One region of the Peribacillus sp. JNUCC41 genome, then DNA from elsewhere that is predicted to be linked to it. Evidence: riboswitches for the same ligand, from Rfam matches in the RefSeq annotation. Region 1 holds a riboswitch; each other region holds the start of a gene.
What was found. Region 1 has a riboswitch for lysine ahead of dapA (4-hydroxy-tetrahydrodipicolinate synthase). Riboswitches for the same ligand answer to the same signal wherever they lie in the genome.

Region 1 (7,062 bases):
CAGACGTAAAGTCTTTTTGATGAATCGTTCTAGGGTCTTCAAGTGGATAATGAGAATGGCCTGAAAATGTAATTACCTGTGGATGTTTCTTTAATGTATCATATAAAAGTTCTTTATTTTCCTGAGTTCCCCATAAGTCACTTCCATACACAGTGTCTTTAATGTGTTGATGAAGAAAAACAAAGATTGGTTGGCCCGGATTCTCTTTTTCTGCTGCAGCTAACTTTTCGCCGAGCCAGTTAATTTGATGAACAGAATATAAACCATGCGTATTACCATTTTCCGGACTTAACGTAATAAAATCATATCCATTTACTTTTTTATGATAGTAAAGAGAATCCATTCCTGTTTTTTCGAGAAAACGATCTTGTGCTTTTTCTACTGAAAGTCCATTCCAATAATCATGGTTTCCCATAGTGAACATGGATTGAACATCGCCTTGTTTCTTCTCATTATAAATGGAGAAGAACTTATCATATTCAGTAGCGTAGCCATAGTCCGTTAAATCCCCAACGACAACAAAAGCATCCTGTTTAGGCGCAGCTTTGTTTAATTGATCCATCGCTGTTCTAAACTTGTTCATATCAGCAGTTGATCCATCATTTATATGTACATCACTGATAACAGGAAAAACGAGCTCGGGTTTACGTTTATTATCTGAATTTGAAGATTCCGAGAATGCTTGTACATTTGATAAAGATGTTGTTAATCCCACCGTCACAATTGTCAACATTGCAGCAAATTTATTTTTCGCTTTCAAAATCATTTTCCTCCTATATATCGTTTAGCCGTTATGATTATGTAAGTATTTCCCAAGAAGTAAAATATCCTCCTTATTTTTTAATTTTTATATGGTTTACCAATTAAATAGTAACTTTACATTATTAATAAAATATAGGTTCAGTGTAATTTAAATATTAATAAATCAAATAATACCTATGGCCAATAGTCCTTCCGTTCACTTAAATTGTTTCTGAGGAAGACTCAAGATAATTTTTCGCTTGTAGTAATGATTTGCCTTTGCTTGATGTAATGGGGGAACTACCCCTAAACTACGTAGTTATCCCCACGAATCTTAATGGCTTTTATCATTCCATCTCATGGATTTGTAGATAGGTATTCTGTTATACGTATCTCGTTCCAATCCTGAAAGGAATGAAAGCAACAAGAGTTCAATCCGTTTGATCTTGTTTGGCTGTGGATTTATATCCATTTTCAGCAACATACTCGCTGGTATTATTGCCAGCTATAATGCTATCGAACATCTTCGGTTTGTTTTCCTCTTGCATGCAATTGTTCTGACCAGTTTTTATCGGACCACAGATAATTTTGTCTTTGGTTTGGTTAACATTAGCTTGATGTTATCAATGGCCATCCTTTTCAATTTTTTGATAGTGTAATTGAATCAATGGAGTCCTACTTACATGGAAGCGATCCGTTTTCTCGCTTGCTAAACGACACTGATTTTCATATCTTTTCTGCCCTTTGTTAAATTTGTATCATGTCGTACTCCCCACCTTGATCATCATTCTAAGTATTCATAAGATACATATCAATTTTCATAAGCTTTATAAATTGTAAAACTGACTATAAAAGATTGAAACTTTTCATACAGTTTGTTTAATAAAAACTATAAATGTTGAGATTACATAATATTAAAAAAGGTGAATCCATGTATTCTAAAAAAACATTTCTAAATTGTCCTTGCAATAAAGAGGATTCCTTGTTATATTACAGTCAATTAAATATTTTCTTACTTCATACTTTTTTTGAAGTGAGGATAGAGGAGCAAAGACCATTAGTACACATTTTGAGGAGAATGAGATCCCATGACTATTGTGGAAAGGGGAATTTGCCGAAGCGGAAAGAATCTCATGTTCTTGAAGCTGGTTCTGCTATTGAATAAATGCAGGACTGTCATATAGGAAACTATATGGAGGGCTATCTTATGCGCGGAAACATTTTTTTGATAAATATTGTTTCTACTGCAGCAGCGAATCCTCGTTGTTGCTTTTTTGCGTTTATTCCTGAATGGCCCTAACCACCTCTGAATTTTTATAAAAATTATACAAAAGGGTGTGAAGTTATGAATTTTGGCCAAGTTTTAACCGCAATGGTTACCCCGTTTAATCATAATGATGAGGTTGATTTTAATGCTACGAGAACTTTAGTAAATTATTTAATTACTAATGGTTCTGATGGATTAGTAATAGCTGGTACAACTGGAGAGTCTCCCACATTAACTGCAGAAGAGAAAGTGGATTTATTCAAAATGGTTGTAGAAATTGTTGATGGAAGAGTTCCAGTCATAGCTGGAACTGGCTCAAATAACACGAAGGCCTCCATCAGCTTAACCAAACAAGCAGAGGCAGCAGGAGTCGACGGAATCATGCTCGTTACCCCATACTATAACAAGCCGTCTCAAGAAGGATTATTCCAGCACTTTAGTGCTATTGCCCATTCAACATCATTACCGGTAATGCTTTATAATATCCCAGGACGAAGTGTCGTGAACATGTCCGTTGAGACGATTGTTAGCCTCTCAAAAATCAACAATATTGTGGCAGTAAAAGAAGCAAGTGGTGACTTAGATGCCATGGCACAAATCATCAGCAAAACAACTAGTCATTTTACATTGTACAGCGGCGATGATGGGTTAACATTACCGGTTTTTGCCATCGGAGGAACAGGCATTGTTTCGGTTGCTTCCCACATAATTGGCAATGAAATGCAAGAAATGATCAATAGCTTTAAAAATGGGGATGTCCAAGGTGCTGCCACTGCACATCGCAACCTTCTTCCAATTATGAAAGCATTATTTGCTGCACCAAGCCCAGCACCGGTAAAATCAGCATTAAATATGCGGGGGTTAAATGTTGGAGGTGTCCGCTTACCATTGGTCCCTTTAAACGATGAAGAAAAAAGAGCACTGCAAATAGCTCTACAACCGAGTAACGCAGAAGGAATTTTGTTAAGTAAATAAACTTAATGATTCATTAATCGAGTCTTCAATACTGATTTTCTGATTAAAACCCATAATAACCGGGCGAAATTAAAAAAGCAGTACAAACTTTGAATGAAGTGTACTGCTTTTTAATCGCTGCATGGCTCAATGCTTAATCTAGTTGAGCAATATAATGATTTTATAGGATTAAGGGCAAAAGGAGAATTTACATTTTCAAGAAAAATATATGGTGTATCCAGTAGGAATTGTAAATGTCGAATTTTCTATAGCGATGATTACGGGGATTGATCATAAGCTTATTATTTCTAGTGATGTTGATATGTAATTATTAATACAGAGTCGTTCCTTCAATCTATAATGGCTCCTTAACAAATTCAAAAGAAATAAAGTAATTATAGCTTTGACGTTCAAAATTTTGAACGAACATTATTATAGTTCAACTTAGAAATGGATTGATATCAACTTATAATATGATAATGAATAATAGCCTATTTTCTCTTTTATAAAGGCTATTTTTTTGACGAGTTTTTTTATCCAACCCCTTTTATCTCATGGCCTGAAGTCGCTTTCTACTACTTTTCTCTCTCTTGTTCTATCAAAAAACGTTCGTAAAAGTGACTTTTACGAACGGGACTTTTTTTCTATATGGGTAAAACTGTTGAATATTTAATTTCTCTGAGAGCTAGGCTAGTTTGAATTCTTGTTATACCTAGTTTATTTAACTTTCTAATAAATATTTCCAATTCCTTCCGATCTTTGTTAGCCACTTTTAAAAGATAATCATACTCACCTGTTAAACAATGGCACTCTAATACTTCTGACATAGAAGCTAATGCCTTCTCCAAAACTTCCAGTTTTTCAGCTTGATGTATATTCGTACTCATAAAAATAAAACATAATAAATCAAAACCTAGCTTCTCCTGGTTTAAAATTGCTACTTGTCCATTAATAAATCCTTCATTTTCCAAACGTTTTATCCTTGAATGTATAGCTGGTGGAGATAACTTGACACGCTTTGCAAGCTCAGTATTGCTTATTTGTGCATCCTTTTGCAGTAAATCTAAAATTTGAATATCAACATTATCAAGAACCTTGCTTACGATAGATTCCACTTATAGTCACTCCTTTTACAATTGTTCCAAAAACGGTTTCATCCCAATAGCAAAACTTAATTTAATTCTGCATATCAGTAATTTTTTAAAATAATATTTTAAGTTTATTCTATTATACAAAATAATATATAAAGAACTGAACTATAATGTTAAAATTAGTAGTAATTAATTATGAAAATTGAAATGTCATTGTGCACAATGGCTTCGATCTTTTTTCACTTAAACTGTGAAAGATGAAAAGGAGCAAAAAGATATGCAATATTATTATTTTTCGTTATTACTTTTAACAAGTTTATTATGGGGTGGAAACTTTGTCGTAGGAAAATCGCTTGTCGGTCATGCTTCTCCGATGACGTTGACGAGTTTAAGGTGGATCATTGCCATTAGTTGTCTTTTGCCAATTGTATGGTGGAAAGAGAGAAAGATATTTCCCCCTCGAAGTGCAATCATTCCTTTATTTTTGATGGGAATTACTGGTGTGGTTCTATTTAATCTATTACAATTTGCAGCATTAGAGAAAACTACCGCCACTAATGTTGGATTAATATCAACATTAAACATGATTTCAATTGCTATTTTTTCATTTTTCTTTTTAAAAGAAAGAATTAATATTCTCCAAATGTTTTCGATGTTTCTTTCGCTTATTGGCGTAATACTGGTACTTTCAAAAGGAAATATTGATCTATTCCTTTCATTACGATTTAATTCAGGTGATTTATATATGATGGCTGCTGTATGCGTTTGGGGAATATATTCCGTTTGTAGCAAATGGGCAATGATAACAACAACACCCATGATGTCTACATTATATTCTGGTATATTTGGACTTATAGTTCTTCTTCCGTTTAATTTTTCTAATTTTACAGTGTCTAATATAAATACTTCTTTTATACAATCTATTTTATATACAGGCGTTATCTCAACTGTAGCATGTATGGTACTTTGGAATATTGGTGTACAAAAATTAGGTACAACAACATCAGGTATTTTCTTGAATTTTAATCCTATTTTCACTGCAATTTTAGCCTTTCTATTATTAGGTGAAAAAATGACGTGGGTACAAGGAATTGGTAGTGGCATTGTGATTATAGGCTGTTATTTGTTCTCACATTTTAAAGCGAAAATGATTTTTAAAAAGAATCCTAGACAATCGCAGATTCAAGCATGATTTTTTTAAAAGTCTATAAACGTAATTTCCCTTGTGATTAATTTTCTATATATACATAAAAGCCTGTTCCAAGGTGGATACAGGCTCTTGCGTTTAAACCCAAGCCTTTCTTAATTGACTTCTTTTTGGATCTTTTCGTAAACATTTAGAAAACTGCTTTTTTCTTGTCCCTTCTACAATTCCAATTGCCTTTGCAGTCCCGACACCTTTTCTTGGTGTGGCAAATATGTAATCCCCACTGTGAATAGAAAATTACTCATAGCGGATTTCGTTCGTTCCGGCGAATCGTGAATCGTATTTTTCACACTATCAAGCATATTGGAAATCTTGCTTTCTGAAAATTCAACGTCAAGCCGATTCCCTAAAAGCCGGCAGTAGTAAATCCAGCCCGCTGACATTCGTCCTTTCACCCAGGCTAATAACACAACTGTTGAGCATAATGGAAAAACCATCATGTAAAATAAACACCCTTTCTCAAAATTGGCTTCAGTTTAGACAAAAGGCATTCGGAACGAATTAATTCCGAATGCCTTTTATGAATTTAATCGCATACATGCTTTTTTGCATTCTGCGAAAATATGGTCGCGAGAATAATGGATAATTTTCAGGAAACTAATTCTCGTCAATAACCTGAATCTCTCTTTTTAATAATGAGTCACATATAAAAGTTTATGAAATAGTTTTTTCATAACCAGTGTTTTGGATACTGTCTTGTTTGAAATAAATTATTATAAATCATCGATACAAAAACTAATAATAAGGTACCTATTACAATCGGAATCAGGAATCCCCAACCAACTTGAGAATTGATCGAAACAAGGGCACTTGCTGCTGCGGGAGGGTGAACGGTTTTTGTAAAAGTCATTATAATTAATACAATAGCCAGTACCAGACCAATAATGAATAGGCTCTTACCAAAAATGCTCCAAATGATAAGGGCTGATGTTGTAGAGATTATATGTCCACCAACAACATTACGGGGTTGTGACAAGAGACTTTTATGCGCACCAAAAACAATAACGCAGCTCGCCCCAAGAGGAGCTAATGCCATAGGATATCCTAAATAGACAGCTATAAAACTAATAATGATAATGGCAATGAGTCCACCTATGGCTGAAACAAAGGAATCCATATAATCAATTCTGTCTTTTTCTCTAGCTTCGCCCTTCATTTTCTTTAAATATGCTGTTAAACCTGCATTTTGTTGATTGCTCAAACTTTTTTCAAGACTTTTTTCGAATTCCATCATTTATGTTTTCCTCACGTTTTCTAAGTAAGTCGACAAGTCGACATGGTTTTTACATATTGATATCTTACAGGAAAACAATGAATTTTTAAATATATAGATTTGAATATTCATTGTTTGTTTCCCATAAAACAGTAATCCCCCCCTATGTCTGTAGTTTGTTATTTTATTGAGGATTTGCCGTTATTAAAGAGTATAGATTAGTATCAAATGAAACATCATTTTGGTACATATAATTTCTCAATATCCCTTCTTTTTTGAACCCTAAATTTGTCAACAACTTATTGGATGCTTTATTTTCAATAAAAACAACTGCTCCGATACGAGTTAGGTCAAGCTCTTTAAAGCCATAAGAAATCACCTTACTGACAGCTTCCGTTGCATAACCGTTTCCCCATTCATTTGGGAAAAGTGCATAGCTCAGTTCTGCTCTCTTATGTTCATGAGACCATTCTTGTAATCCAATTGTCCCAATGATGCCATCCTTCCCTTTCAATTCAATTCCCCATTTAATACCGCGTTTTTCATCGAAATTCTTTGAAAACTTCCTAATGATTTGCTTCACCTGAAC
Region 2 (7,062 bases), 2.1 Mb from region 1:
TTTGATTTTCTTCGTTTCAGCAATCTGCTGACCAATCCATGGCTTGGGGAGAAGAGAAAGGCCAATCCGAATAATATGGCGGCCGATCCCACCATGCAACCTGATATCGAGGCATCCAAAATGGTGGCTGAAAAGTAGCCGATGACGGAACTTAGCACCCCGACCCCGATACTGGCCCATATCATGCGGCTTAAGCGATCTGACAGCAGATAAGCCGTTGCCGCGGGTATGATGAGCATTCCAACTACTAAAATGGAACCTACACTATCAAAAGAAGCTACAGTTGTCAGGGAAATGAGGCTCATCAATAAGTAATGAAAGAACAGTACAGGAATTCCCATTGCAGCCGCAAGTGATGGATCAAATGACACGAGTTTAAACTGTTTGAAGAAAAGGAAGATCAGTATGAGGTTCAGGATAAAGCAACTGCCGACAATCCAAACAGCTTTTGGTCCAGCTTCGATTCCCGCGATTGTCATCGTGTTCCAGGGAGAATAGGCTATTTCGCCATAAAGGACATGTTCCAGGTCAAAATCTATTTGTTGCGTAAACAAGCTCACGAGTACGATCCCCGTTGCAAAAAGGGAAGTGAATACAATCCCGATCGCTGCGTCAGATTGAACGCCCGACGATTGGAAAAGCTGGATCAAGAATACGGTGAGCAAGCCGAGCGCAGCTGCCCCTATCAGCATCGGAACAGAGTCACGAGTCCCGGTTATTAAAAATGCCAATACGATTCCGGGCAAAACGGAATGACTGATGGCATCCCCAATCAACGTCAATTTCCTGACTATCAAAAAACATCCCAATACACTGCAAGCACTCGCCACCAATGCTCCGACTAAAATAATCCAAAAATCATTCATGATGAGTGGCTCCCTTTCCTTCTATTCTGTTCGAGAGAATATTTCTTTTTCGTCGATCCCCTTCTCCATATAGATGAAAGCACTCCGCGTTTAGGTGCAAATAGCATGGAAAAGAAAAACCATACCGTCGCGGATAAGACAATTAACGGTCCTGTTGGCAAATCATTGACCGAAGTACTGATCAACGTTCCAGACACACCGCTCAACATTCCGAATATGCCAGACAGGATGACCATGATATGAAGCCGCTCAGTCCAATACCTCGCAGAAACCGCAGGCGTAATCAGTAAAGAAGCCATCAATACGACACCTACAGCCTGGATACCGATCACCACAGCTGCCACGATCAGCATCATGATGAAATAATCCAGAAAAACAACCGGCAATCCCATCCCCTTAGCAAACCCAGGGTCGAAGGACAGTAATTTGAATTCTTTAAAAAATACGGTACAAGTGAAAATGAGAAAAAAGGAAACCGTCATCATCATATATACATCGGACATGACCATTGACGCCGTCTGCCCGAATAAAAAGGTATCCAATCCACTCTGGTTTCCATACTCACTCTGCTGAATCTGTGTAAGCATGACAATTCCGAAGCCAAAGAAGGAAGATAAGACGATTCCCAAGGCCGCATCCTGCTTGATCTTACTGTATCTCGTAAGCACACTGATCAAGAAGACAGCCACTAAGCCAGCCAGGGCCGCACCTATTAGAAAATAAGAAGTGGATTTCACTCCAGTTAAAATGAAGGCGACACAGATACCGGGTAACGCTGCATGTGCGAGCGTATCGCCAAGCAAAGATTGTTTTCTGAGGTAGGCAAAGCTGCCGATGACCCCGCTGCTTAATCCGAGGAACATCGTGCCAAGCAATATCCACCTTGTATTTGGATCAGTAATAATAGCCAGTATGTTCATCATGTACACCTCATTTTAATAAAAGGCCGGATTTCGTGTCTGATAGTATCGCTAAGCGGCCTCCATATGTTGCCTGTAAGTGTTCTGGAATGAATACTTCCTCCGTCGGACCTATTTTCATCACCTTTTTATTCAATAACATCGTCCAGTCGAAATATTCCTTCACGGTCGATAGATCATGGTGCACAACTAGAACGGTTTTGCCTTTTTCCTTCAATTCCATCAGCAATTGTATGATTGCTTTCTCTGTTGCGGCATCCACCCCTACGAACGGTTCATCCATAAAATAAATATCCGCTTCCTGTGCCAATGCACGGGCCAGGAATATCCGTTGCTGCTGTCCACCTGATAGCTGGCTGATCTGGCGGTTAGCATATTCAGACATCCCTACCTTTTCCAGGCACTCCATCCCCTTCTGCCTTTCGGACTTACCTGGTCGCTTCAACCAGCCGAGATGACCATATCTGCCCATCATCACGACATCGAGTGCGTTGGTCGGAAAATCCCAATCCACTGACTCCCGTTGTGGTACATAGCCGATACTCTTCCTCATCGATTTATAAGTAGAACCCCTTATTGTGATTTGCCCTGATATTTTGGGGATCAATTCGAGTATCCCCTTTATCAATGTGGACTTCCCTGCTCCATTGGGGCCAATGATCCCGATTAAATTCCCTTCCGGCACCTCAAATGAGACATCTTCGATAACAGGCTTCTTATGATAAGCAATCGTTAAATTCTCGACCTTCAAAGCTGCTAGATTCATAGTTTCTCCCCCTTATTTCAAAGCACGGACGATTGTATCGGTATTATGACGGACCATTCCGATATACGTTCCTTCTTCCGTCCCTTTTTCACCCATGGCATCCGAGAACAATTCACCGCCGATTTTCACTTTGTGACCCTGCTTATCTGCTCCTTGAATGACAGCCTCGATGGCCTTCCTTGGTACGCTTGACTCAATGAAAATCGCTTTAATTTTGTTCTTCACAAGATAATTCCGCATATCCGTCACATCTTTTGATCCATATTCCGATAATGTATTGATCCCTTGGAGCCCTCTTACGTCCAGGCCGTATGACTGACCGTAGTACCCAAAAGCATCATGTGCTGTAACGAGCACCCGCTGATTTTTTGGTATTTTATTAATTTCGTCTTGAACATATTTATCGAGTTCCTCCAATTGCAGAACGTACTCTTCATAATTTTCGCGAAACTCTGCTTCATGGTCCGGATCATTGGCAATCAATTCTTTCTCCACTGCCTCCGCCGCAACGATCCAAAGCTTAACATCAAACCATACGTGGGGATCATGTTCCGATGCACTCACTTTGCGAAGTTGGTTCCCCTTGAAGCCCTCCGTTACGGCAATCGTCGGTTTATCCTTGCTCATCATTTCAAATATATCCGTCATTTTCCCTTCAAGATGCACACCGTTATAAAAAATCATATCAGCCGAATCCAGTGTCTTAACATCACCCTGTGTCGCTTTATATAGATGGGGGTCGACTCCCGGACCCATTAAACTGGTGACCTCGACATGTTTACCGCCGATATTCTCAACCAAATCTCCAATCATTCCCGTTGTTGCAATGATATTCAGCTTACCATTGCCTTTATCACTTCCAACCGTATCATTGCCACACCCCGCTAAAATCAGCAATGCAGCAATCACGCTCCCAATAGATTTCAGAAAACCCATCCATACTCCCTCCCTTTTTCCTCTTTCTAAAATAGTTTGCCATGTGCAAAAATAAGTGTAAAAATTTTTACATTGTCGTAAACGCTAAAAAGTTTCCTCTATACAACTTATTTCATACTATACACAAATATACAAAAAAGTGCAACTATTTTTTCAAACACTTCAAAAAGGACAATGACTTTCACACATGAAAAAACTGTCAGGAATCTCTACTGGGGAGCTTCCTGACAGTTGGTCATGCCGTACATGAAACAAACTCTGAAGTTATATTTATATTGTGGGGTTCTAATGGTGAATATAAACTATGGGGGCTATTTCGGAACGTTGTGAAATTCACGGGTAAATGCGCTGATTTTACGAGTAAAGTGCCAAAATTCACGAGTAAACGCTGATTTTACGCATTCCATGTGCATTGCCACTCACTTTTTCAAGGAAATTGCCAAGTACGCAAATCCCAATTCGATTCCGCAAAGCACAAAAAGGGTGATTAAAGTTTGGAACATCATGGTCTCCTCCTCCTCTAAGACTTAAAACAATCTTAAAGGATGAAACCCATACCAGAACAAGACCTTATTTGAAGAAATCTTCAGCAGCCCCACACTGTCCTCTTGCCCTGAAATGGGTTTCATACTGTACAATATAAAAAAAGAAAAAACGGTGATACCATGACAAATATTAAAGAAATAGCTCAATGTGCCGGTGTATCTGTCTCAACAGTGTCCCGTGTATTGAATGATCATCCATATGTAAGCCCAGATAAAAGAAAGAGCGTCTTGGAGGCCATCGATCGTTTGAATTATACGAGAAACATAAATGCCATTCATCTTTCAAAAGGTAAAACCAATCTTATCGGCATCATCATCCCCTTCAACAATCACCCATATTACGGGGCAATCGTTAACGGAATCACTAAACAGGCAAATGCAATTGGCTGTCATATCGTCATCTTTCAAACAAACTATGACAGAGAGAAGGAAATCGAGGCTTTTAATATGCTGCAAATGAAGCAGCTCGATGGCATTATCGTTTGTTCAAGGATTTCGGAAATGAAAATCCTTTTGGAATATCAAAAATACGGACCAATCATTTTGTGTGAAGATACGGCCCAGGCTGAATTCTCATCCATCAGCATTGATCATTATGCAGCTTTCTCCTGTGCCCTTGAGTACGTGATTGCTAAAGGATATAAGAAAATCGGATACAGCCTCGGCCGTAAAAAGAGCAGAAATAGTTCCCATCGTACAAAGGCCTTTAACGATATCATGAGTAAACATCAACTGATAAACAATAAAGAATGGCTGTTTGAAGGCAGTTATCACATCAAAGACGGTGAACAATTGTTTCAGGAATGGAATTCGATGATGGATAAACCTGAAGCCATCATCATCACGAATGATGACACGGCGGCTGGCTTCATTCTCACCGCTAAGAAATCGGGTATAAGGGTCCCGGAGGATGTGGCCATTCTCGGTTTCAATAATGATAGCCTGGGTGAAATGCTCGACATCACGACCATTTCCTTGCCGCTGGAATGGATTGGGAAAATGGCTGTGGACCTATTTGAGAATCCTGAGGTGGTCAAACATGTAAAACTGGACTACGCCCTTATAAAAAGAAGGACCGTTTAATGATCTCCATGCTTTATTTTGGTATATAGCCATTTGAATTCTTCCTTGCCGCCATCATTCATTAACTAGGAAAAAATAACCACATAAAATAATCATTGCGATATTCATGAGATTATTTTATAATTTTGATATAGTAAAGTTTACTCAATTACTAGCAATCTATTAGCGATTGCATGAATTTCATGAGAACTATCGTCTGACGTCACTTACAAGCTGGCGCAACGATTTTAGAAAATTGAATACTTCCTCATTTACCGATGAGTTAGAGGCTGCAGCTTATAAAAGTAAAACGGACGAGATTCTGGAAAATTCAAGACTCCGTTTGAAAGGATAAATTGCCGAAGTAAGGGTATATTCCATGTATATTCTTGCTGGCGGTGTTACCGAACAGGAACACCACTGTCACGCTTTTTCAAAAAAGCGTGGGGAGCTATCTTCGGAAGGATAAACGGGTTTATTATAAACAGCCGTCGATCTTTTTCGACTGCTGTTTTTTATTTTTCGTTCCCTTCCAATAAAAAGGAGTGTAACATCAATTGTCAAATTCACAATCAGCATCAAGCCCTACTGAACTGAAAAGGAGCCTGAAAGCGCGTCATTTAATGATGATTTCATTAGGTGGAACGATTGGAACAGGTTTATTTTTAGCAAGTGGCGGTGCCATTCATTCAGCCGGTCCCGGCGGTGCCTTGGTGGCATACGCAGTCATCGGCATCATGGTTTATTACTTAATGACAAGTCTTGCAGAAATGGCAGCGTTCATGCCAGTGGCCGGTTCATTCCGTGTCTATGCATCCAAATTCGTCGATCCGTCTTTCGGTTTTGCGATTGGTTGGAACTACTGGTATAACTGGGCAATCACCATTGCCGCTGAATTGGCAGCCGTTGTCTTAATTATGAAGTTCTGGTTCCCGGATAGTCCTTCAATTATCTGGAGTGCCATTGCATTAATCACTATGTTTCTTATCAATTACATGTCAGTTAAAGGTTTCGGGGAGGCAGAATTCTGGTTTGCCATGATCAAAGTCGTGACAGTCGTCATTTTCTTGATCACGGGTGTACTGATCATTCTCGGGATCATGGGTGGGAAAGACCCAATTGGTTTTTCAAATTTCACAATGGGCGAAGGTCCCTTTAACGGTGGGTTCTTCACGATCCTGGGCGTATTCATGGCTGCCGGCTTTTCATTCCAAGGAACGGAATTGCTTGGAGTGACTGCTGGTGAAAGTGAGGATCCAGAAAAAAATATCCCAAAGGCGATCAGATCCGTTTTCTGGCGCATCATCTTATTCTATATCCTTGCCATTTTTGTAATTGGAATGATCATTCCGTTTACCGATTCACGTTTATTGAGTGAAGATGTTGCCGTAAGTCCATTCACGCTTGTATTTGAACGGGCAGGCCTTGCATTTGCTGCATCCATCATGAACGCGATCATTCTATCATCCGTACTCTCTGCCGGTAACTCTGGCATGTACGCTTCAACCCGTATGCTATGGGACTTGGCACGTGATGGGAAAGCACCGAAATTCCTAGGCAAGTTAGATAAAAGAGGAGTACCCGTGAATGCACTTATCGTGACTTCTTTAGTAGGCTGCGTTGCATTCTTAGCTTCATTTTTCGGTGATGGCGTGGTTTATATCTGGTTATTGAACGCTTCAGGCATGGCGGGATTCGTCACCTGGGTCGGGATCGCGGTTGCCCATTATCGATTCCGCAAAGCTTACGCAGCTCAAGGCCTTGATATGAATGCTTTACCATTCCGAGCAAAAGGCTTCCCATTCGGGCCTATATTCGCACTTGTCCTTTGCCTTATCATTATCATCGGACAAGGCTATCAAGCTTTCAGCAGCGATGGAATCGACTGGAATTCAATGTTTGTTTCCTACATTGGCTTAATTTTATTTTTCGCCCTATGGTTCGGCTATAAAATCAAGCATAAAACG
Region 3 (7,062 bases), 930 kb from region 1:
AAACAAAAACGATTGAAATTTACCTTCCTGCTAAAAAAGAAGCTGGAAAAGTATTGGACGGAGAAATCAGTGATCAAGTTAGCGAACTTGTTCAATTATTACGCAGTGAAGCAAAAGTGATTTAATCTTAAACGGTACTTTTCAAAACAATACACACGACAAAAATGAAAAATAGAGCACAGGAGGTTTTTATAAATGGCTAGAAAGTTTCTTGTATTGGGCGAAGTTCGTGACGGTTCACTAAGAAATGTATCATTTGAAGCTATCGGTGCGGCTAAACTTGCTGCAGATGGCGGGGAAATCGTAGGTGTTTTAGTTGGTGACAGTGTTCAAAATTTCGGGAATGAATTGATCCAGTATGGCGCGGACCGGGTTGTCGCAGTGGAAAATGACCAATTGAAACAATATACTTCAGATGGATATGCGCAAAGCTTGCTTGCCGTCATCGAGCAGGAAAAGCCAGAAGGCATTTTCTTTGGACATACGGCCCTAGGAAAAGACCTTGCACCTAAATTGGCTGGAAAGCTTGAATCAGGTTTGATCTCGGACGTTACATTTATTGAAGAAGAAGGCGGAAATATCGTTTTCACCCGCCCGATATATTCTGGTAAAGCATTTGAAAAGAAAATTGTTACGGATGGCGTGATTTTCGCGACAATCCGTCCGAACAATATCGAACCATTAGCTAAAGATGAGTCCCGCTCTGGTGATGTTTCTACATTAAGTGTGGACATTAAGGATTTACGCACAATCATTAAAGATGTTGTCAGAAAAGCTAGTGAAGGGGTCGACCTTTCAGAAGCGAAAGTAATCATCGCAGGTGGACGGGGCGTGAAAAGTGAAGATGGTTTTGAACCATTAAAGGAACTTGCACAAGTTCTTGGCGGAGCGGTAGGAGCTTCCCGCGGAGCATGTGATGCGGACTATTGCGATTACTCTTTGCAAATCGGGCAAACGGGTAAAGTCGTAACACCTGACCTTTATATCGCCTGCGGAATTTCCGGTGCGATCCAGCATTTAGCGGGTATGTCCAACTCCAAGGTTATCGTTGCCATCAATAAAGATCCGGAAGCTAACATATTCAATGTAGCTGATTACGGAATTGTCGGAGACCTTTTCGAAGTCGTTCCATTACTTACGGAAGAATTCAAAAAACTAAAAGTTAACGCTTAAAATAATACAAATTAGGGGGCAAGGCATTTGGCATAAGCCGATACATGTCTTGCCCCTTTCTTTGGGCTAAGAGGAAAGGACTTCGGCCTGCATATTTATTCTTTTTTTGGACATCCTACCACTGAAGCAAAATATTAGCATCGATTCGAGCAACAATGGTATACTGTCTTTAGTTATTTGAGTAAATTTGAGGAGGAAATATATATGGCTATTGTAAATGCAACTGACCAAACTTTCACAACAGATACTAGCGAAGGTGTTGTTCTTGTAGATTTTTGGGCTCCATGGTGCGGACCTTGTAAAATGATCGCTCCAGTTCTTCAAGAGCTTGATACTGAAATTGGCGATAAAGCAAAAATCGTAAAAGTGGATGTAGATGAAAACCAAGAAACAGCAGGAAAATTCGGTGTAATGAGCATCCCGACATTAATCGTCCTTAAAGACGGTGAAGTGGTTGATAAGGTTGTTGGTTTCCAACCTAAAGAAGCACTTGCTGAACTTATTGCAAAACACGCGTAATAGTAAGATAGCTAAAAAAAGCTTCAAGTCTGCGGACTTGAAGCTTTTTTCGCTATCTTGATATATAATGATTGTAAAAATGGGAGAACAGGAGGCTGAATGCATGAATCAACAAATAAAGAATAAACTTGCCCTTCTTCCCGATCAACCTGGTTGTTATTTAATGAAGGATCGTCAGGGAACGATCATATATGTAGGCAAAGCGAAGGTGTTGAAAAATCGTGTCCGGTCTTATTTTACGGGATCTCATGATGGAAAAACATTTCGGCTCGTGAATGAGATTGAGGATTTCGAATACATCGTCACCTCTTCCAATATCGAGGCTCTTATTTTAGAGTTGAACTTAATCAAAAAACATGACCCAAAATATAATGTCATGCTAAAGGATGATAAGACGTATCCTTTCATCAAGCTGACTGCGGAACGCCACCCACGTCTAATCATTACGCGAAAAGTAAAAAAAGACAAAGGGAAATATTTCGGTCCTTATCCGAATGCATTTGCAGCTAACGAAACGAAAAAATTGCTCGACCGCATCTATCCCCTAAGAAAATGCAATACATTACCAGATCGCGTTTGTCTCTACTATCATCTTGGACAGTGCCTGGCCCCATGTGTATATGAAGTAGAGGAACAGGAATATAAAAAAATGGTGGATGATATCAACCGGTTCTTGAACGGCGGGCATACTGAAATAAAAAAAGAACTGACTGAAAAAATGCTAGTGGCATCAGAAGAGCTCGATTTCGAGAGGGCCAAGGAGTTCCGTGACAAGATTGCCCACATTGATATTACGATGGAGAAGCAAAAAATGATGACGACCGATTTCATCGACAGGGATGTATTTGGGTTTGCCTATGATAAAGGCTGGATGTGCGTACAGGTATTTTTTGTTCGGCAGGGTAAATTAATAGAAAGGGATGTTTCACTTTTTCCGGTCTATGATGAACCCGAACAGGAACTTCTTACATTCCTCGGTCAATTTTACGAGATTACGAACCATTTTAAACCAAAGGAAATCTTGCTGCCTGAATCAGTGGATGCCGAAATGGCCGAAGGACTGCTTGGGGTCAAAACGATTCACCCCAAAAGGGGGGCGAAAAAAGACATGCTTAAATTGGCGAATAAAAATGCCTCCATCGCCCTTCAGGAAAAATTCTCTTTGATTGAAAGGGATGAAGAAAGAACGATCAATGCGGTGGAAAACCTCGGGAACCAACTGGGTATCTACACCCCGCATCGAATTGAAGCTTTCGATAACTCCAATATCCAGGGAAGTGACCCTGTTTCCGCTTTAGTCGTGTTCATTGATGGGAAGCCGGAAAAAAGAGAGTACCGAAAATATAAGATCAAGACGGTCCAAGGACCTGATGATTATGAATCGATGCGTGAAGTGGTCAGAAGAAGGTATTCACGAGTATTGAAAGAAGGGCTGCCGCTTCCGGACTTGATCATCATTGATGGCGGAAAGGGACATGTCGAAGCCGTTCGGGATATTTTGGAGAATGAATTGGGCCTTGAGATTCCGCTTTCAGGCCTCATTAAGGATGAAAAGCATAGGACATCGCAATTGATGATCGGAAATCCTCTTGAAATCGTACCTCTTGATTCTCGGAGCCAGGAATTTTACCTATTGCAAAGAATTCAGGATGAAGTGCATCGGTTCGCTATTACTTTTCATCGCCAGCTGCGTGGGAAAAATGCGGTTCACTCCCAGCTTGATGATATTCCAGGAGTCGGGGAAAAAAGAAGGAAGCAATTATTAAGGCATTTTGGATCATTGAAGAAAATCAAAGAGGCAACAGTCGAGGAAATCATGGAAGCTGGTATGCCAAAAGGGGTAGCCGAGGGAATCGTTAGAAAATTACAAGAATAATCTTGCTACCGATAAATCACTATGCTATGATTAAAAGGAATTTTTAACTAGACAACTTAAAAGTGCTGATAGAGGTGCGGAATTCAAGAGTAAAGACCTGGAGAAGTATGAGCTTCCATGAAAGGTTTTGAAAGGGGATGACGCCGAAGGAAGACAAGACTCATACCTTGTTTTCCTGGTCCGACATTTAATAAATGGCGGATTGTCAGGGTTTATACCCTGGAGAGCTATCTCACTGTGTTTACAGTATTGGATATGTGATCACAGCAATGAGATATTTCTCATTGCTTTTTTTATTGCCTAAAAAGTAGAGAGGGTGCATGAGGATGGCATTAATCGTTCAAAAATTCGGCGGAACATCCGTCGGTAGCGTAGAAAAAATCAAAAATGTTGCCAATCGGGTAATCGAGGAAGCGGAGAATGGAAATGAGGTAGTCGTCGTTGTTTCAGCCATGGGGAAAACAACGGACCAATTGGTTGCCATGGCCCGTGATATTTCCGGAAACCCGAGCAAAAGGGAAATGGATATGCTATTGACTACTGGGGAACAGGTAACGATTTCCCTGTTAACGATGGCATTGATTGAAGAAGGGCATGAAGCCATTTCGTATACTGGCTGGCAGGCTGGCATGCAAACGGAATCCGTTCATGGGAATGCCCGAATTTTAAACATCGATGCTTCAAGGATCCAAGCTCAGCTTCAACGGAAGAAAATAGTGGTTGTGGCCGGTTTCCAAGGTAACGACGTAAATGGGGAAATCACTACCTTGGGGCGAGGCGGTTCCGATACGACGGCGGTTGCCATCGCCGCCGCGCTAAATGCGGATAGATGCGATATTTATACGGATGTAACGGGTGTTTTCACAACGGATCCACGCTACATAAAAGGCGCGCGAAAACTCCAATCCATTTCTTACGATGAAATGCTGGAACTTGCCAACCTGGGGGCGGGCGTCCTTCATCCAAGGGCAGTCGAATATGCAAAAAATTATCAAATTCCGCTTGAAGTCCGTTCAAGCATGGTGAGAGAGTCAGGAACGATCATTGAGGAGGAAGCAACTATGGAAGAAAATTTAATTGTACGCGGCATTGCTTTTGAAGACAGTATTACGAGGGTCACAATTTATGGTTTGCCCCAATCACTTGGTGCATTATCCACAATCTTTACGACACTTGCGAAAAACCAAATTAATGTGGACATCATCATACAAAGCATGACAGCCGAGGATACGACCAATCTATCTTTTTCCACAAAAAGTGAAGATACGGAAGCGGCCTTGATCGTGCTGGAAAATAATAAAGAACAATTGGGATTCGACCGGGTCGAAACGGAGAGCGGGTTGGCCAAAGTGTCCATCGTCGGATCTGGTATGGTATCCAATCCCGGAGTGGCTGCCGAGATGTTTGAAGTGATGGCCAATACAGGCATCCAGGTGAAAATGGTCAGCACATCGGAAATTAAAGTTTCGACTGTCGTCAATGAAAAGGAAATGGTGAAGGCGGTTGAATCCCTTCATGAAGCATTTAAACTTGGTCAGCATGCAAATGTGCTAGCTTAAGTGCAGGAGTCCAATAAAAAACAGACTTCCGGTAAAAAGGGTAAGTCTGTTTTAAGGGCTAATTAGATTGGATCTCTGGGATCCCATTGGATGGTGAATATCACTTTTTTTGCGCGGCGTTTGATTTCTTCCGTTGATTCGCTGAGGAATTTTTTTTGCAGTGAAAACTGCTCGGCAAGGAAACCGGCTTCAAGCTGGAAGTGACAATCAGGGTGTAAGTCCAGGCGGCGGCTGATTATTTCACCCGTCAGGGATAATTCCATCTCGTGTTTCGTATACTTCAGGATTTCCAGATTTCCCCATCCGGCACTTTGGAAAAATTCAATAACTTCCTGATCGCCATTCAATGGGAATTTTCTTGCTAATTGTTTACCTGCCCAATAGAGGATTTGATTAGAGTCTTTTCCGAGAATATCGTTCAATAGAACTTCTCTGATTAATTCGTACCCGAAAGCTGGAACTTTGAATTCTTCAGTTTGAATCTCTTCTTCTATCGCAGCAGCAATATTTTTTTTCATAATTTATCGCCTCTTTCTGTAAATCTATTATAAACGTATTTCTTTTGCAAATTATACTGTTTTTTATTTATTTAAATAACAAATGGAAAAAAATGATAAATTATAGCGGGATATTAATAGATTAATTTGTAATTTCTCCAAAATATATACTTGATAGATTAAAAGTTGACAATTTAAACCAATAAAATCTATTCTGAAAAAGAGATTTCTTGTATCCGTTTTCTTGACGCACATTGAAGTCAGGAGTAAAATGGACATGTCACATAATTGTAAAGGAAGTATAGAGGAGTTTTTTTGACTCTATACTATATTTTCACGCGGAGATAAAAGGTAGCCACCAGATTATCTTTGCATGATTTTTCACAAATTAAGGGGGGGCACTTAGTGGCAAAGAATCGTGAGTTTGGGAATCGCAGGCTTCATTCACTTCTAGGAGTAATTCCAATTGGTCTATTCCTAATTTTTCATTTATCGGTAAACTTTATGGCAACAAAGGGAGAAGAGACTTTTAATGGGGCAGTTCATTTGATTGAGTTTACGCCCGTAAAGCTTTTGGTTGAATGGGTCGTCATCTATCTACCAATCCTTTTCCATGCTGTATACGGAATTTATATTGCCTTTACAGCAAAAAACAATTTGGGGAGATTTGGATTCTTCCGTAACTGGATGTTCATGCTGCAACGCTTGACTGGAATCATAACATTGATCTTCCTTGTTTGGCACATTTGGGAAACTAGAGTCCAAGCAGCTCTAGGGGCAACAGTTGATTTCGATATGATGGCAGAAATTTTCTCTAATCCATTCATGATCGGGTTCTATATTGTCGGTATTATCTCAGCAATTTTCCACTTTGCTAATGGATTATGGTCATTTGCAGTGAGCTGGGGTCTGACAGTTTCACCAAGATCGCAAAGAATCATGACATACTTTACATTGATCGTTTTCGTTCTTCTTTCTTATATCGGAGTTAGCGCAATTTTCGCTTTCGTATAAGAAGATAGAGTTCATTTATAAGTATTAGGAAAAACATAGCTTGGCTAATGGAAATAAGGGAGTGACAGAATTGGGTAAAGGTAAAATAGTTATCGTTGGTGGAGGTCTAGCTGGATTAATGGCTACGATCAAAGCAGCAGAGCTGGGACAACAGGTTGATTTATTTTCTTTAGTGCCTGTTAAACGCTCTCACTCAGTTTGTGCCCAAGGCGGAATTAACGGGGCAGTAAATACAAAAGGTGAAGGGGATTCTCCATACATCCACTTCGACGATACAGTTTATGGCGGAGATTTCTTGGCTAACCAACCGCCGGTTAAAGCGATGTGCGAAGCAGCACCATCGATCATCCACATGTTTGACCGTATGGGTGTAATGTTCAACCGTACTCCGGAAGGTCTTCTTGATTTCCGTCGTTTCGGTGGT

Region 2: linked by a shared signal. The riboswitch ahead of JNUCC41_RS07100 (amino acid permease) and the one ahead of dapA (4-hydroxy-tetrahydrodipicolinate synthase) in region 1 are both predicted to bind lysine.
Region 3: linked by a shared signal. The riboswitch ahead of JNUCC41_RS01080 (aspartate kinase) and the one ahead of dapA (4-hydroxy-tetrahydrodipicolinate synthase) in region 1 are both predicted to bind lysine.

The regions. Positions count from the first base shown of each region.
Region 1 covers NZ_CP062163.1:4,776,612-4,783,673, forward strand. The annotation lists gene JNUCC41_RS23085 (metallophosphoesterase) at 1-760, opposite strand, end outside; partial or broken gene JNUCC41_RS26935 (MFS transporter) at 1,064-1,379, shown strand; lysine riboswitch at 1,774-1,952, shown strand; gene dapA (4-hydroxy-tetrahydrodipicolinate synthase) at 2,087-2,983, shown strand; gene JNUCC41_RS23095 (Lrp/AsnC family transcriptional regulator) at 3,607-4,077, opposite strand; gene JNUCC41_RS23100 (DMT family transporter) at 4,331-5,245, shown strand; partial or broken gene JNUCC41_RS23105 (DNA alkylation repair protein) at 5,356-5,646, opposite strand; gene JNUCC41_RS23110 (HPP family protein) at 5,931-6,494, opposite strand; gene JNUCC41_RS23115 (GNAT family N-acetyltransferase) at 6,658-7,062, opposite strand, start outside.
Region 2 covers NZ_CP062163.1:1,406,524-1,413,585, forward strand. The annotation lists gene JNUCC41_RS07075 (metal ABC transporter permease) at 1-866, opposite strand, end outside; gene JNUCC41_RS07080 (metal ABC transporter permease) at 863-1,789, opposite strand; gene JNUCC41_RS07085 (metal ABC transporter ATP-binding protein) at 1,797-2,552, opposite strand; gene JNUCC41_RS07090 (metal ABC transporter solute-binding protein, Zn/Mn family) at 2,565-3,488, opposite strand; gene JNUCC41_RS07095 (LacI family DNA-binding transcriptional regulator) at 4,154-5,116, shown strand; lysine riboswitch at 5,372-5,557, shown strand; gene JNUCC41_RS07100 (amino acid permease) at 5,653-7,062, shown strand, end outside.
Region 3 covers NZ_CP062163.1:216,900-223,961, reverse strand. The annotation lists gene JNUCC41_RS01100 (electron transfer flavoprotein subunit beta/FixA family protein) at 1-125, shown strand, start outside; gene JNUCC41_RS01095 (electron transfer flavoprotein subunit alpha/FixB family protein) at 196-1,173, shown strand; gene trxA (thioredoxin) at 1,378-1,692, shown strand; gene uvrC (excinuclease ABC subunit UvrC) at 1,796-3,568, shown strand; lysine riboswitch at 3,630-3,806, shown strand; gene JNUCC41_RS01080 (aspartate kinase) at 3,895-5,127, shown strand; gene JNUCC41_RS01075 (YslB family protein) at 5,190-5,645, opposite strand; gene JNUCC41_RS01070 (succinate dehydrogenase cytochrome b558 subunit) at 6,030-6,638, shown strand; gene sdhA (succinate dehydrogenase flavoprotein subunit) at 6,709-7,062, shown strand, end outside.